DNA from 3 places in the Virgibacillus xinjiangensis genome. Region 2 is predicted to be linked to each of the others. Evidence: riboswitches for the same ligand, from Rfam matches in the RefSeq annotation. Region 2 holds a riboswitch; each other region holds the start of a gene.

Region 1 (4,103 bases), on a different contig from region 2:
CTTGGGTCCAACTGATCGACGGAGGAATTTTCAGCTCCAGTTCCCACATCATCTTTCTCTAATTCGCTGAGAACTCCTTCCACCCATTCTGCAGCGGGCTCATCAAAATCCACATCACAGTCAACGCGTCCATACAAGCGCTCTCCGCCTAACTCTTCCAGTCGTTTATCAAAATCTTTTCCAGTCTGGCAGAAGAACTCATACGATTCATCTCCCAATGACAGAACTGAAAAACGTACATCCTGCAATTTCGGTGCTTTTCTGCTATGCAGGAACTCATGAAAGGAAATGGCATTATCTGGTGGGTCCCCTTCTCCATGTGTAGCAGTCACAATCATCAGATCCTGTACCTTCTTTAAATCTTTTGGTTTAAAATCATCCAGAGCAGCGAGCTTTACTTTCTTGTCCCGTGCTTTCGCTTTTTCTTCTAAATCCTTAGCGACTGACTGGGCATTACCTGTTTCTGAACCATATAAAATGGTCAACTCCCTCTGTTTCAGCGATGCAGTTTGCTGAACAGCTGGCTGAGATGCCGTTGGATTTTCCAAAACTGCGGCCACTCCGCCACTAGATTGCTGCGGCACTGAAAGATACCCACTCAGCCATATTCTCTGTGTCTCTGTTAAGGTTGGCAGAATACGATTGAGATCCTCTGTCTGTTCCTTACTGAAAGGACTATTGGTTTCCAATAATTGCAAAGATACTCACCCCATAAGATACTATTTTTTATTGTTCTCCATGCCAATCAGCAGACATTTTAGGTTCCTGCCACCGATTGGCTCTTTAATTGATATGCCGTGTATACAAAGCGTATTACTCGGCTTTAATTGTAATTTTTAGCCCTGATTCATAAGGAAAAAATCTTATCATACCAGGGAATTACGGAGTTTCTAGTAAACCAAAAGTATTGTATTTCTAGCAATATACTCGGATTTAAATTAAAAATAAAAGGCTTTGTTCAACCATTTGTATGAAGGCCACATTCAGTTTTATTGAAGCCTGCCCATCTTCCTTCACGGGAATCACCGGAGTCACTTACACGTGAAGTACACGGTATACAGCCAATACTAGGATAGCCATTGTCATGCAATTCATTATATGGAAGATCATTCGTCCGGATATAGTCCCAGACATCATCCCAAGTCCAATGAATGAGGGGGCAAACCTTGATGGATTTGAATCGTTCGTCTCTATTCACATAGTCTGTTTTACTGCGGCTGGGCGATTGTTCTCTGCGCAGGCCTGAAATCCAAGCGGGTACACCGCTTAACGCATCCTCGAGTGGTTTGATCTTACGAATGAAACAGCATTGGTCCGGCTGTCTTTTCCACAATGCTGACCCATGTTCTTCCGCCTGTTCTTCCAGAGTCAGCTCAGGTTTTTTAATATGAATTCGGAGTTCCGGATACTTCGCCTTTACTTCCTCAATGAGCTCATATGTCTCCTGAAAATGCAAATCTGTATCAAGGAATACAATCTGCGCATCCTTCTTCACTTTAGAAATCAAATCAATCAATACCATTCCTTCGGCACCGAAGCTGCATGCATAGGTGACACCATCGCCATAGGAATCATATGCCCATTTCAGAATGGTAGACGCTCCTTTGGTTTCATCTTGTGATACCCAATTCTTGAAAGGATCCCCAGTGAATTCGTCGTAGGTGATTACTTCATTATTCACGCATCAACCCTCCATATGAGTTTTTTCCACATCAGAATATAAAAACCTCTCCAGAATAAAAAAGGATATTCTTACATTCTGCTGATTCTCTTCTTATCTTATAGTCAACCATTAGTATAGGAATTGTCACCATTTAGGCGTTCTACATCTGTAGCCGAGGCTTACAAGGGCCTTTTCCCTTCACCTTTCTTGATAAGAATTTTGGAAATTGTTTATGTAGTTGTTGCTAGTCATTCTATACCGTTATACTCCATTCGTCAATACACTTTTCAGAAAAAATTCATTTAATACTAAAATAGTAAAAAAGGATAGGACCATAAAGTCCTATCCTCGAATGCCTTTTGAACTACTCAGTCAGTAGTGGATAAACTCCTTCTTCATTGTGTGTCTCAGTTCCGACAAGTGGCGGGTTGAACACACAAACCATGCGCAATTGGGTTTTTGCATGGACTTTATGCTTATCATGATCATTCAGAAGGTAGAGAGTGCCAGGCTTCAGATCATGCATCTTTCCACCATTTTCAACTTCTTCGATCTGTCCTTCTCCTTCAATTACGTAAACGGCTTCAATGTGATTTTTATACCAGAAGTAATTTTCTGTACCAGCAGCAATTACAGTATCATTCATGCTGAAGCCCACACCGTCTTTGTTCAGGATAAAACGGCGGCTGGTCCAATTGCCATCAGATGTTTCGTCCTCTGTTCCAATAATATTTTCCAAAGATTTTACGATCATGTCGAATTCCCCTTTTCGTCATTTTGTATGAAAACTATTGCTGTTTCTCTATATATTTTAGTGAAATATATTACGATGATTATTTAGCAGTTGCAGCTTTAATGCTTTCTTCCAGGATTTCCAGGCCTTTTGCCAGACCATCTTTGTCAATGACTAACGGCGGAAGGAATTTTACCACTTCATCGCTAGGACCGGATGTCTCTACAATCAGGCCACGATTGAATGCCTCTGCACAAATTTCGCTGGCAAGTCCTTCTTTGTCTATGGCGATACCTTGCATTAATCCACGACCACGCGCTGTGCCATTCAGCTCCGGATATTTATTGATGATTTCTTTTACAGAGTCACTTAAGAAATCAGCCTTTTCCTGAATTTCTTTAGCAAAATCATCTGTCTCCCAGCGATTGAGTGCTTCAGTTGCTGCAATGAATGCCAGGTTATTTCCTCGGAAAGTACCATTATGTTCACCTGGTCCCCATTGATCATATTCAGATTTGATCAGTGTAATAGCCATTGGCAGACCTACACCACCAATTGACTTGGAGAGACAGACTACATCTGGCTTAATTCCAGCTGGTTCAAAGCTGAAGTATGTCCCTGTGCGTCCATTACCTGCTTGGACATCATCTACAATCAACAAAATGTCCCAACGGCGGCAGATGTTTTCAATCTCTTTCAACCATTCCATACTGGCAGCATTAATTCCGCCTTCACCCTGTACGGTTTCCAGAATAATAGCAGCAGGCAGTGCAACACCACTTCCGCTGTCTTCCAGGAATCGTTCAAGGTATGCAATAGAACTCTGGCCATCTACATAATCATCGAAAGGCATGGAAACTGAGTGATGCAGCGGCACACCGGCCCCATGGCGCTTAAAGGAGTTTCCAGTTACAGAAAGTGATCCAATGGTCATACCATGGAATGCGTTGGTGAAACTGATGACCGTGTCACGGCCTGTCACCTTTCTAGCAATTTTCAGTGCACTTTCAACCGTGTTGGTCCCAGTAGGTCCTGGGAACATGATTTTATAATCCAAATTGCGGGGCTCCAAAATTACTTCTTTGTAACGCTCCAGGAACTCTTTCCTTGGAGTAGTCCCCATATCCAGGCTATGGATAATCCCATCATTCTTGATATATTCAATCATCTTCTCTTGCATGGTGTCATCGTTATGGCCATAGTTTAGAGTGCCGGCACCCGCAAAGAAATCAATATATTCGTTTCCATCCGTGTCCCACATTTTATATCCTTTTGCTTTTTCGAATACGGTCGGCCAGCCACGACTGTAGCTCCTTACTGCCGATTCTATTTCTTCAAACGTTTTCATTTTCTTATCGCTCAATACTGCCGTTGTCATTATATCATTCCTTTTACAATTTTATTTTCTTCCTGAAAAGGCCCGATTTTGAATAATGGTTCATCTTCATGCCCTTCCCCTGGAAAATCATCAGCTGTAAAGTACGTATCTATTTCATAGTCAGTGTCCAACTTTTTAGCAAGACCTTTGAAAAGATTTTGGGACGGCGTATTAGATGGCGCAACAGTCGCTTCCACATATGTAACTTGTTGGGAAGCTTCCCGGTTCAATAGTTCAAACAACATCTTTGTCCCAAGACCTCTGCCTCGTCCTTCTTCATGTACAGCCACTTGCCAGATGAACAGTGTATTCGGTTGGTCAGGTCGGAT
Region 2 (4,103 bases):
TATGGGCAACAACCAATTGTCCTGTGAGAAAATGATTCAGCTCCGGCCACATTTCCGCAAAGGTAGGTGCATCCTCCACATCCCGTTCAGTTATCCCATGGATTCTGGTATTGAAGCGGTTGAACGGCATCAAGGGATTGATCAAACGGTAGTATTCCTCCTCAATCTCGTACTCATTGGCTACGACTACGCCAACCGCGCAAGGGCTGAAGCGTTTTTCATTGGCAGTTTCAAAGTCGATCGAAACGATTTTCATTCAAATGGACCCTTTCTATGCTGGTATTCTTTACCTATGATAACATCTATCTCGCCACCCGGGCATGTATTCTGTCCAAATACCTTTCCATGGCCGGTTTCCAGAAAATTACTGTTCCAACCTTGTTATTCTTACAGGAAATGGGGAATGCAAACATAGAAAACACTTTACATTCGCGGTACGTCATGAAAGGAGCAGATCGCCTATTAATTCCGTCACATTACTCGTCATTTTCATCATCTCAGCAATTCTTTCTGTCTTTGCCGCTACTCAACTATCAAAGTATGCCAATATTATCAGCCATAAAGCCAAATTAGGCGGATTCCTGGCAGGAACTCTGCTGCTTTCCATTGCCACTTCCCTTCCGGAACTCACAGCAACCATATCAGCAAGTGTCATCGGCAATGCGGATATTGTGATCGGAAATGGAGTGGGCAGCATTCTGTTCAATATGTTTGTACTGTTCCTGCTCGACGTGCACTTCCGGAAAAAACGTCTTTTCCTGACTGTGTCGCATAACCACTTGTATACTGGCTATCTGGCCTTATTCCTCTGCGTACTCATTACGCTGGGTCTTGGTTTTGATTTTGATGTCTCCTTATTTGAGTTGGGTTTCACCAGTCTCGCGCTTGTTACGGTCTACTTGGTTGGAATGAAATTCTTGTCCGGCAGCCCACAAGAGGAGGATAAGCCTGACCCGGTAACCACCAGCGGTCTAGGCTCTGCCATCCGGCGTTTCCTCTTGTTCGCTGTCATCATTTTCATTACAGGCAGCAGCTTGTCGGTCACAGGGGATGCGATTTCCCGGGAAACAGCCATCAGCGCCACAGCTGTCGGCAGTCTGATGATTGCATTGGCGACTTCCCTTCCGGATGCAGCAAGTGTGTATACGGCCCTGCGTTTGTCGAATATGAACCTTGCCGTGGGTACACTGCTTGGCAGCAATGCCTTCAATATCACGATTCTTGCTGCCGGTGATTTCTTTTACCCTGGAGGAAACATGTGGCAGGCAGCAAGCGATGATCTCCTCTATCTATCCATCATCGGTTTCCTGCTCACCACCATCGTGATGGTGACCATTAAGCGCGACAGGACCAGGAATATGTGGACCTACCTGCTGCCTTCATCCCTGGCATTGGCCAGCTATGTAGCTGTGGTTGGCTATATTTTGACCAGTTGATGCGGCCGCTTGTCCAACCACTCTAATAGGCAGAATTTTCCGTCACGCTATGCATCTTGACTTTTCCGGTCGCCAGGTGTAATGTCAGTATTAAATCAATAGAATACTGAATTTTCTTATCCAGAGAGGTGGAGGGACTGGCCCTTCGAAGCCTCGGCAGCAGACTGACTACCGTGCAGTACTGTGCCAATTCCAGAAGCTTGTGTGCTGAAGATAAGAAGAGAATGAGCTTTAAGCCAAGCCCTCTTCTTGTGGATAAGAAGAGGGCTTTCATGTATTCCTAAAACACAAAAAAGGAATAGACGGTTTCCCCAGCAGTTGCAACCTGCTGCAGGATAGCCTATTCCTTGCCGTATGAAATGACAATCAAGGAGATGAAGAAATGACCGACAAGAGCATTGAAACGAAACTGGCCCAGTTGGGGAACAGAAGTGATGAAAAGACAGGAGCCATCAATCCACCGATCTATATGTCGACCGCCTATCAGCACGTGGGTCTCGGACAGTCCACCGGGTATGATTATACACGCACCAAAAACCCTACCCGAACCCTTCTGGAGGACGGAATCGCCGATTTGGAATCCGGTGACAGGGGGTTTGCCTGCAGTTCAGGCATGTCCGCCATCCAGCTCGTGCTATCCCTTTTCAAAAGCGGGGATGAGATCATTGCACCGGAAGATCTATATGGCGGTACATACCGCATCTTGGAGCAATATGAACAGGCATATGATATCCGGACCCGTTATACGGAGTTCATCAGCATAGAGGAAACAGAAAAGCTTATCACCGATCAGACAAAAGCGATTTTCCTGGAAACGCCGACCAATCCACTGATGCAGGAGATCGATATCGCTGAAGTTGCGGAACTGGCCAAAAGCCGCAACCTGCTCTTGATCGTGGACAATACCTTCCTCACCCCTTATCTGCAGCGGCCGATCGAATCAGGAGCCGACATCGTCATCCATAGTGCCACCAAATATATCGGCGGCCATAATGATGTCCTTGCCGGCCTCGTTGCAGCCAAAGGGGACGAGCTATGTGAGAAGCTGGCAGTTCTCCATAACACGTCCGGCGCGGTACTGTCCGCCTTCGATTCCTGGCTTGTCATGCGTGGTCTAAAGACACTATCCCTTAGAATGGACCGGCACCAGGAGAATGCCAGGCAGATTGCCGAATTCTTGGAGAATCATCCGGCGGTTACAGATGTCCTGTATCCAGGAAAAGGCGGCATGCTGTCCTTCCGCCTGGAAAACAGCGATTGGGTCGATCCGCTGCTTCAGAATTTGGAGCTCATCACCTTTGCTGAAAGTCTCGGCGGTGTAGAAAGCTTTATTACCTATCCGGCGACCCAGACACATGCAGAAATACCGAAAGAGGAAAGGGAAAGCCGCGGCATTTCCGACACATTGCTCCGCTTCTCCATCGGCATCGAGCGTGCAGAAGACCTGATGCAGGATTTGGACCAGGCATTGAAGCGACTCTAATCAAAAACAAGAAGCGACCTTCCTCCAAAGGGATGGTCGCTTCTTGTTTCTATTGCTAGAAATCGAACGTTTTTTCTTCCACGGTAAAGCTCCTGACGGCTTCTTCGTCCAATTGAAAACCGATACCTGGCTGTTCCGGCACTACGATCTCTCCATCAGTTGCCGTCACTTCCGGCTGAATGATATCCTTTTCCCAATATCTTGAAGACCCGGAAGTGTCACCTGGCAGCACGAACTGCGGAAGGGTGGTCAATGCGATATTATGAGCACGGCCGACACCCGCCTCCAGCATGCCGCCGCACCAGACCGCTATCCCCTGTTCTTGGCAATAGTCATGGATCCGCCTGGCTTCTGTGAGTCCGCCGACCCGGCTGATTTTCAGATTGACTACCTTGCAGCTGCCCAGCTCTACCGCTTTCGTGGCATCCTCCAAGGATGTAATGCTTTCATCGAGACAGATGGGAGTCCGGATAGCTGCCTGCAGATTTGCATGGTCGATAATATCATCCGCACCAAGCGGCTGTTCCACCATGAGTAACTCGAGGTCATCCAGCTGCCTGAGGTGATCAATATCCTCCAGTGTATAGGCCGAGTTGGCATCTGCCATGATCGGTGCTTCTGGGAAACAGCGACGGACTTCTCTCAGGACATCTATATCCCAACCCGGCTTAATCTTCAGCTTCAGCCGTTTATAGCCCTCCCTCAGATACCTTTCCACCACATCGAGGGTGTCTTTGACAGAAGGCTGGATGCCTATGCTGACGCCTACATCGATCTTCCGCTTTTCTCCTCCTAGAGCCCGGGACAGAGGCAGACCTTCCCGTTTGGCAGAAAGGTCCCATACTGCCCCTTCTATTGCGGCTTTGGCCATGTTATTCCTCCTGACCGCCCGAAAAAGCTCTGTCACCTCATCAGGATGGTGGACCTGATTTTTTTGGAGGATCGGTATGAGGAAGTCTTCCAGCATGTGTCTGGTCGTCTCCACCGTCTCCTCCGTATACCAAGGTTCAGTAAAGGCAGCCGATTCGCCGAACCCACTGTTCCCTTCTCCATCCTTTGCCTCCAATAGAAAGAACTCCTTATGTTCCATGGTGCCAAAACTGGTGGCAAAGGGGTGCTTCAATCTCATTCTCAACCGTTTCATATTGATTTCCCGAATCGGGACTACCATGTGATGACCTCCC
Region 3 (4,103 bases), on a different contig from region 2:
CTTCCCTGCAAGCAAACTGTACACTGCTCCTCCCTGACAATGGAATCGCTTTGCCTCCATACTGGCCAGTGCCTGGCTTCGCAACTCCATGTCAGGGATCTCCAAAGCTCGTCTCTTCCAGTAGGTAAGTTCCCTGTCCACCGCCGGAAATACTTGCTGATACACTCTTTTCATTAATACCAATGCCTTGGTTGGGACTTGTTTTGACAATCCAATTCCTCCACCCTGGAAATGTCCGTCTTCATCTCCGGTTTGTTATACTAATTATATCATCATATTTCCAAGGAGGATTCAACTATGTATGCTTATAAAGATAAGGAACCATCCATTCATGATACGGTATTCCTGGCAGAAGATGCCCTGGTGATCGGTGACGTTTCCATTGGAGAAAATTCAAGTGTTTGGTTCAAAACGGTCATACGGGGGGACGTAGCACCGACACGGATTGGTAAACGTGTCAATATCCAGGATTTGTCCATGCTTCATCAAAGCCCTGGCCGTACATTGGTGATTGAAGACGATGTGACCGTTGGCCATCAAGTAACACTTCATTCCGCCATCGTAAGAGAGAAAGCACTGATCGGAATGGGTTCCATAATTTTAGACGGGGCAGAAATAGGAGAGAATGCATTTGTAGGAGCAGGCAGCCTCGTCCCTCCAGGTAAGAAAGTTCCGGCCAATACACTTGTTATGGGCAGACCAGCGAAAGTGGTCAGAGAGTTGACGGAAGAGGATCATAAAGAAATGGAACGAGTCAGAAAGTCTTATGTCGAAAAAGGACAGTATTATAAGGAACACACCAATCTATAAAAGAAGGCCATACAGGAATGATCCTGCATGGCCTTCTTTTATTCTTATTCAATTTCGGTCAGTGCCTTCAATTCATCCACCTTATCTGTTTTCTCCCATGGGAATTGGACATCCGTCCTTCCAAAATGCCCATAGGCCGCGGTATTACGAAAGATAGGCTTTTGCAGGTCAAGCATGCGGATGATTCCTGCCGGCCGGAGATCAAATATTTTGCGTATGGATTGAACCAGTTTCTGCTCTCCGACAACTCCTGTGCCGAATGTGTTCACAGAAATGGATACCGGTTCTGCTACACCGATGGCATAAGCCAGCTGCACCTCACATGTTTTGGCAAGTCCTGCCGCGACAATATTCTTGGCTACGTAACGGGCAGCATATGCTGCAGAGCGGTCCACTTTCGTGGCATCCTTGCCGCTGAATGCTCCTCCACCATGCCTGGCATAGCCGCCATAAGTATCTACGATGATTTTCCGTCCGGTTAGTCCTGCATCCCCTTGTGGACCGCCTATGACGAAACGTCCAGTCGGATTGATGAAATACTTGGTCGTATCGTCCAGCAATTCGGGGGGCACGACAGGTTTGATCACATGTTCCTTAATATCCTTCTCGATCTGTTCCAACGGAATATCCTGGTGATGTTGGGTAGATATGACAATGGTATCGACCTTGACTGGGCGATCCTCTTCATCATACTCTACCGTCACCTGTGTCTTACCGTCCGGGCGGAGATAGTCGAGGACTTTATCCTTTCTAGAATCTGCCAGGCTTTTGGCAAGCTTATGTGCCAGAGAAATTGGCAATGGCATCAATTCTTCTGTTTCATCACAAGCAAAACCGAACATCAAGCCCTGGTCCCCTGCACCGATTGCATCAATTTCCTCTTCCGTCATCTTGCCTTGGCGAGCTTCAAGAGCTTGATTGACCCCTCCAGCAATATCAGGCGATTGCTCATCAATCGCAGTGAGTACGGCACAGGTATCTGCATCAAACCCGAACTTTGCCCGAGTATAGCCGATTTCCTTCACCGTCCGGCGCACTAGTGCCGGAATATCTACATATGTACTAGTGGAAATTTCACCAGCTACCAATACCAACCCGGTTGTAACGGTAGTTTCACACGCTACCCTGGCAAAAGGGTCCTTTTTAAGTATTTCATCCAGAATAGCATCGGATATCTGATCGGATATCTTATCCGGATGTCCTTCTGTTACTGATTCAGAAGTGAATAAACGACGGTTTTCAGCCATGTGGCTAAATCCTCCCCTAATTATATTACGGTACTCTATTTTTCCTTATGTTTTTCCTTTTTATCCAAACTGGTTAAAAATATCAGAACATACCGGATTTCCATAACCTAATATGGAAGCCTAAGGATTTCCTGTCAGGCAACAATAACGTTCAAACAAAGAAAAAACCTTTCCTGCCATCATGAGGAAAGGTTATGGCCTTTCACTCTTATTGTCCAAGGAAATATCCTTGCATCAGGTAAGCACCTTTTCACGCTGACGTGATGGTTGCTGGGCTTCATCGGGGCTGTCCCTCCACCAACTCTGAATAAGAGAGTATCCGTTCGCAGTTAATCGTATCGAAAGAGGTCTGGTGTGTCAACCTTTTTGGAAGGCAGCCATAGTAAAGTTCAATTTTTCATAAAATAATCGCAGAATTAGTGTGGACTATATTTTTTAATGTGTTATACTAATAAACATAATCAGAAAAAAATGGATGTTTGATAAGTATACTGTGTAAATTCATCAAAAAAAGGCGGGTTGTCGAAATGAAAATGGTGGAAAAATCATTAACAAAAGAAATCCATTCACATGTGAATCTCCAGGAGAACTTAACGGTACCACAGCTGGTGGAACAAATCCTGGCCCGTAATGAGGGCATCCTTACCGCTACCGGAGCGGTGCGTGCCACCACAGGGGCATATACCGGACGCTCTCCTAAGGATAAATATATCGTAGAAGACGAAATTTCCGAAGATCATATCGACTGGGGAGCAGTCAATCAACAAATTGATGAATCCTCTTTCAATAGATTGTATGAAAAAATGTTGTCCCATTTAAAAGAAAAAGATGTATTATACAGCTTCAAAGGATTCGCCGGCGCTGATTCAAAATATCGACTACCTATTCAGGTGATCAATGAATATGCCTGGCACAATCTTTTTGCAAGGCAATTATTCATAACGCCGTCTGAAGAAGAACTTTCTGGACACCAAGCGGAATTCACTGTGGTTTCTGCACCTGATTTCAAAGCCGACCCGGAAGCGGACGGCACCAACTCTGAAACGTTCATTATCATCTCCTTCAAAAAGCGTGTGGTCCTCATAGGAGGAACCGAGTATGCTGGCGAAATTAAAAAATCGATCTTTTCTGTCATGAACTACCTCTTGCCCCGGCAGGATATCCTGTCGATGCACTGTTCTGCCAACGTTGGGCAAGAAGGAGATGTCGCCCTATTTTTCGGATTATCAGGCACAGGAAAGACCACGCTTTCCGCCGACCCTTACCGGCGGCTGATCGGTGATGATGAACATGGCTGGGGACCGAACGGAGTATTCAACATTGAAGGCGGCTGTTACGCAAAATGCATTAACCTTTCCGAGGAAAAAGAACCACAGATCCATAAGGCGATACGATTCGGTTCTGTGCTGGAAAACGTCGTGCTGGACCGCTCTTCCAGATTGCCTGACTACGATGATACTTCCTTGACCGAAAATACTCGGGCCGCATACCCGTTGGAAAATATGGACAATATTATTTCTCCTAGTGTGGCAGGCCACCCCAATACCATCATATTCCTGACAGCAGACGCATCAGGCACCCTGCCTCCGATCAGTAAACTGACCAAAGAGCAGGCAATGTATCATTTCCTTAGTGGTTATACCAGTAAACTTGCAGGGACAGAACGCGGAGTCACAGAACCACAGGCAACCTTCTCCGCCTGCTTTGGTGCACCATTCCTGCCATTGAAACCGGCAGCTTATGCAGAGATGCTCGGAGAGAAAATTGATCAGCACAATTCGAATGTCTTCTTGGTTAACACAGGCTGGACCGGTGGTTCTTATGGGACGGGAAAACGGATGAAGCTGTCCTACACCCGCGCCATGATCCACTCGGCATTGGAAGGTGAATTGAATTCAGTGGAAACTGTCAGAGACGAAATCTTCGACTTGAATATTCCACTGCAGGTTCCTGGAGTGCCTGACGAAGTTTTGGTACCGAAATACACGTGGGAAGATAAAGAAGCATACGAAGAAACAGCAAAATCATTAGCCATGAAATTCCACC

The links. A riboswitch is a leader RNA that binds a small molecule or an ion and turns the genes downstream of it on or off. The one in region 2 is predicted to bind S-adenosylmethionine.
Region 1: it holds a riboswitch for S-adenosylmethionine, as region 2 does, so the genes downstream of both, ACFOGI_RS14385 (phosphoadenylyl-sulfate reductase) here and ACFOGI_RS00660 (methionine biosynthesis PLP-dependent protein) in region 2, are expected to answer to the same signal.
Region 3: it holds a riboswitch for S-adenosylmethionine, as region 2 does, so the genes downstream of both, metK (methionine adenosyltransferase) here and ACFOGI_RS00660 (methionine biosynthesis PLP-dependent protein) in region 2, are expected to answer to the same signal.

What each region holds. Positions count from the first base shown of each region.
Region 1 is NZ_JBHRSA010000051.1:1,342-5,444, reverse strand. Features, by position in the region: gene ACFOGI_RS14390 (assimilatory sulfite reductase (NADPH) flavoprotein subunit) at 1-698, opposite strand, end outside; gene ACFOGI_RS14385 (phosphoadenylyl-sulfate reductase) at 959-1,681, opposite strand; SAM riboswitch class I at 1,772-1,880, opposite strand; gene ACFOGI_RS14380 (ectoine synthase) at 2,028-2,417, opposite strand; gene ectB (diaminobutyrate--2-oxoglutarate transaminase) at 2,497-3,774, opposite strand; gene ectA (diaminobutyrate acetyltransferase) at 3,774-4,103, opposite strand, start outside.
Region 2 is NZ_JBHRSA010000003.1:110,907-115,009, reverse strand. Features, by position in the region: gene ACFOGI_RS00670 (3'-5' exonuclease) at 1-256, opposite strand, end outside; gene ACFOGI_RS00665 (sodium:calcium antiporter) at 321-1,436, shown strand; SAM riboswitch class I at 1,550-1,656, shown strand; gene ACFOGI_RS00660 (methionine biosynthesis PLP-dependent protein) at 1,819-2,919, shown strand; gene menC (o-succinylbenzoate synthase) at 2,975-4,090, opposite strand.
Region 3 is NZ_JBHRSA010000010.1:4,024-8,126, reverse strand. Features, by position in the region: gene ACFOGI_RS03900 (tetraprenyl-beta-curcumene synthase family protein) at 1-210, opposite strand, end outside; gene ACFOGI_RS03895 (gamma carbonic anhydrase) at 298-810, shown strand; gene metK (methionine adenosyltransferase) at 855-2,057, opposite strand; SAM riboswitch class I at 2,263-2,371, opposite strand; gene pckA (phosphoenolpyruvate carboxykinase (ATP)) at 2,585-4,103, shown strand, end outside.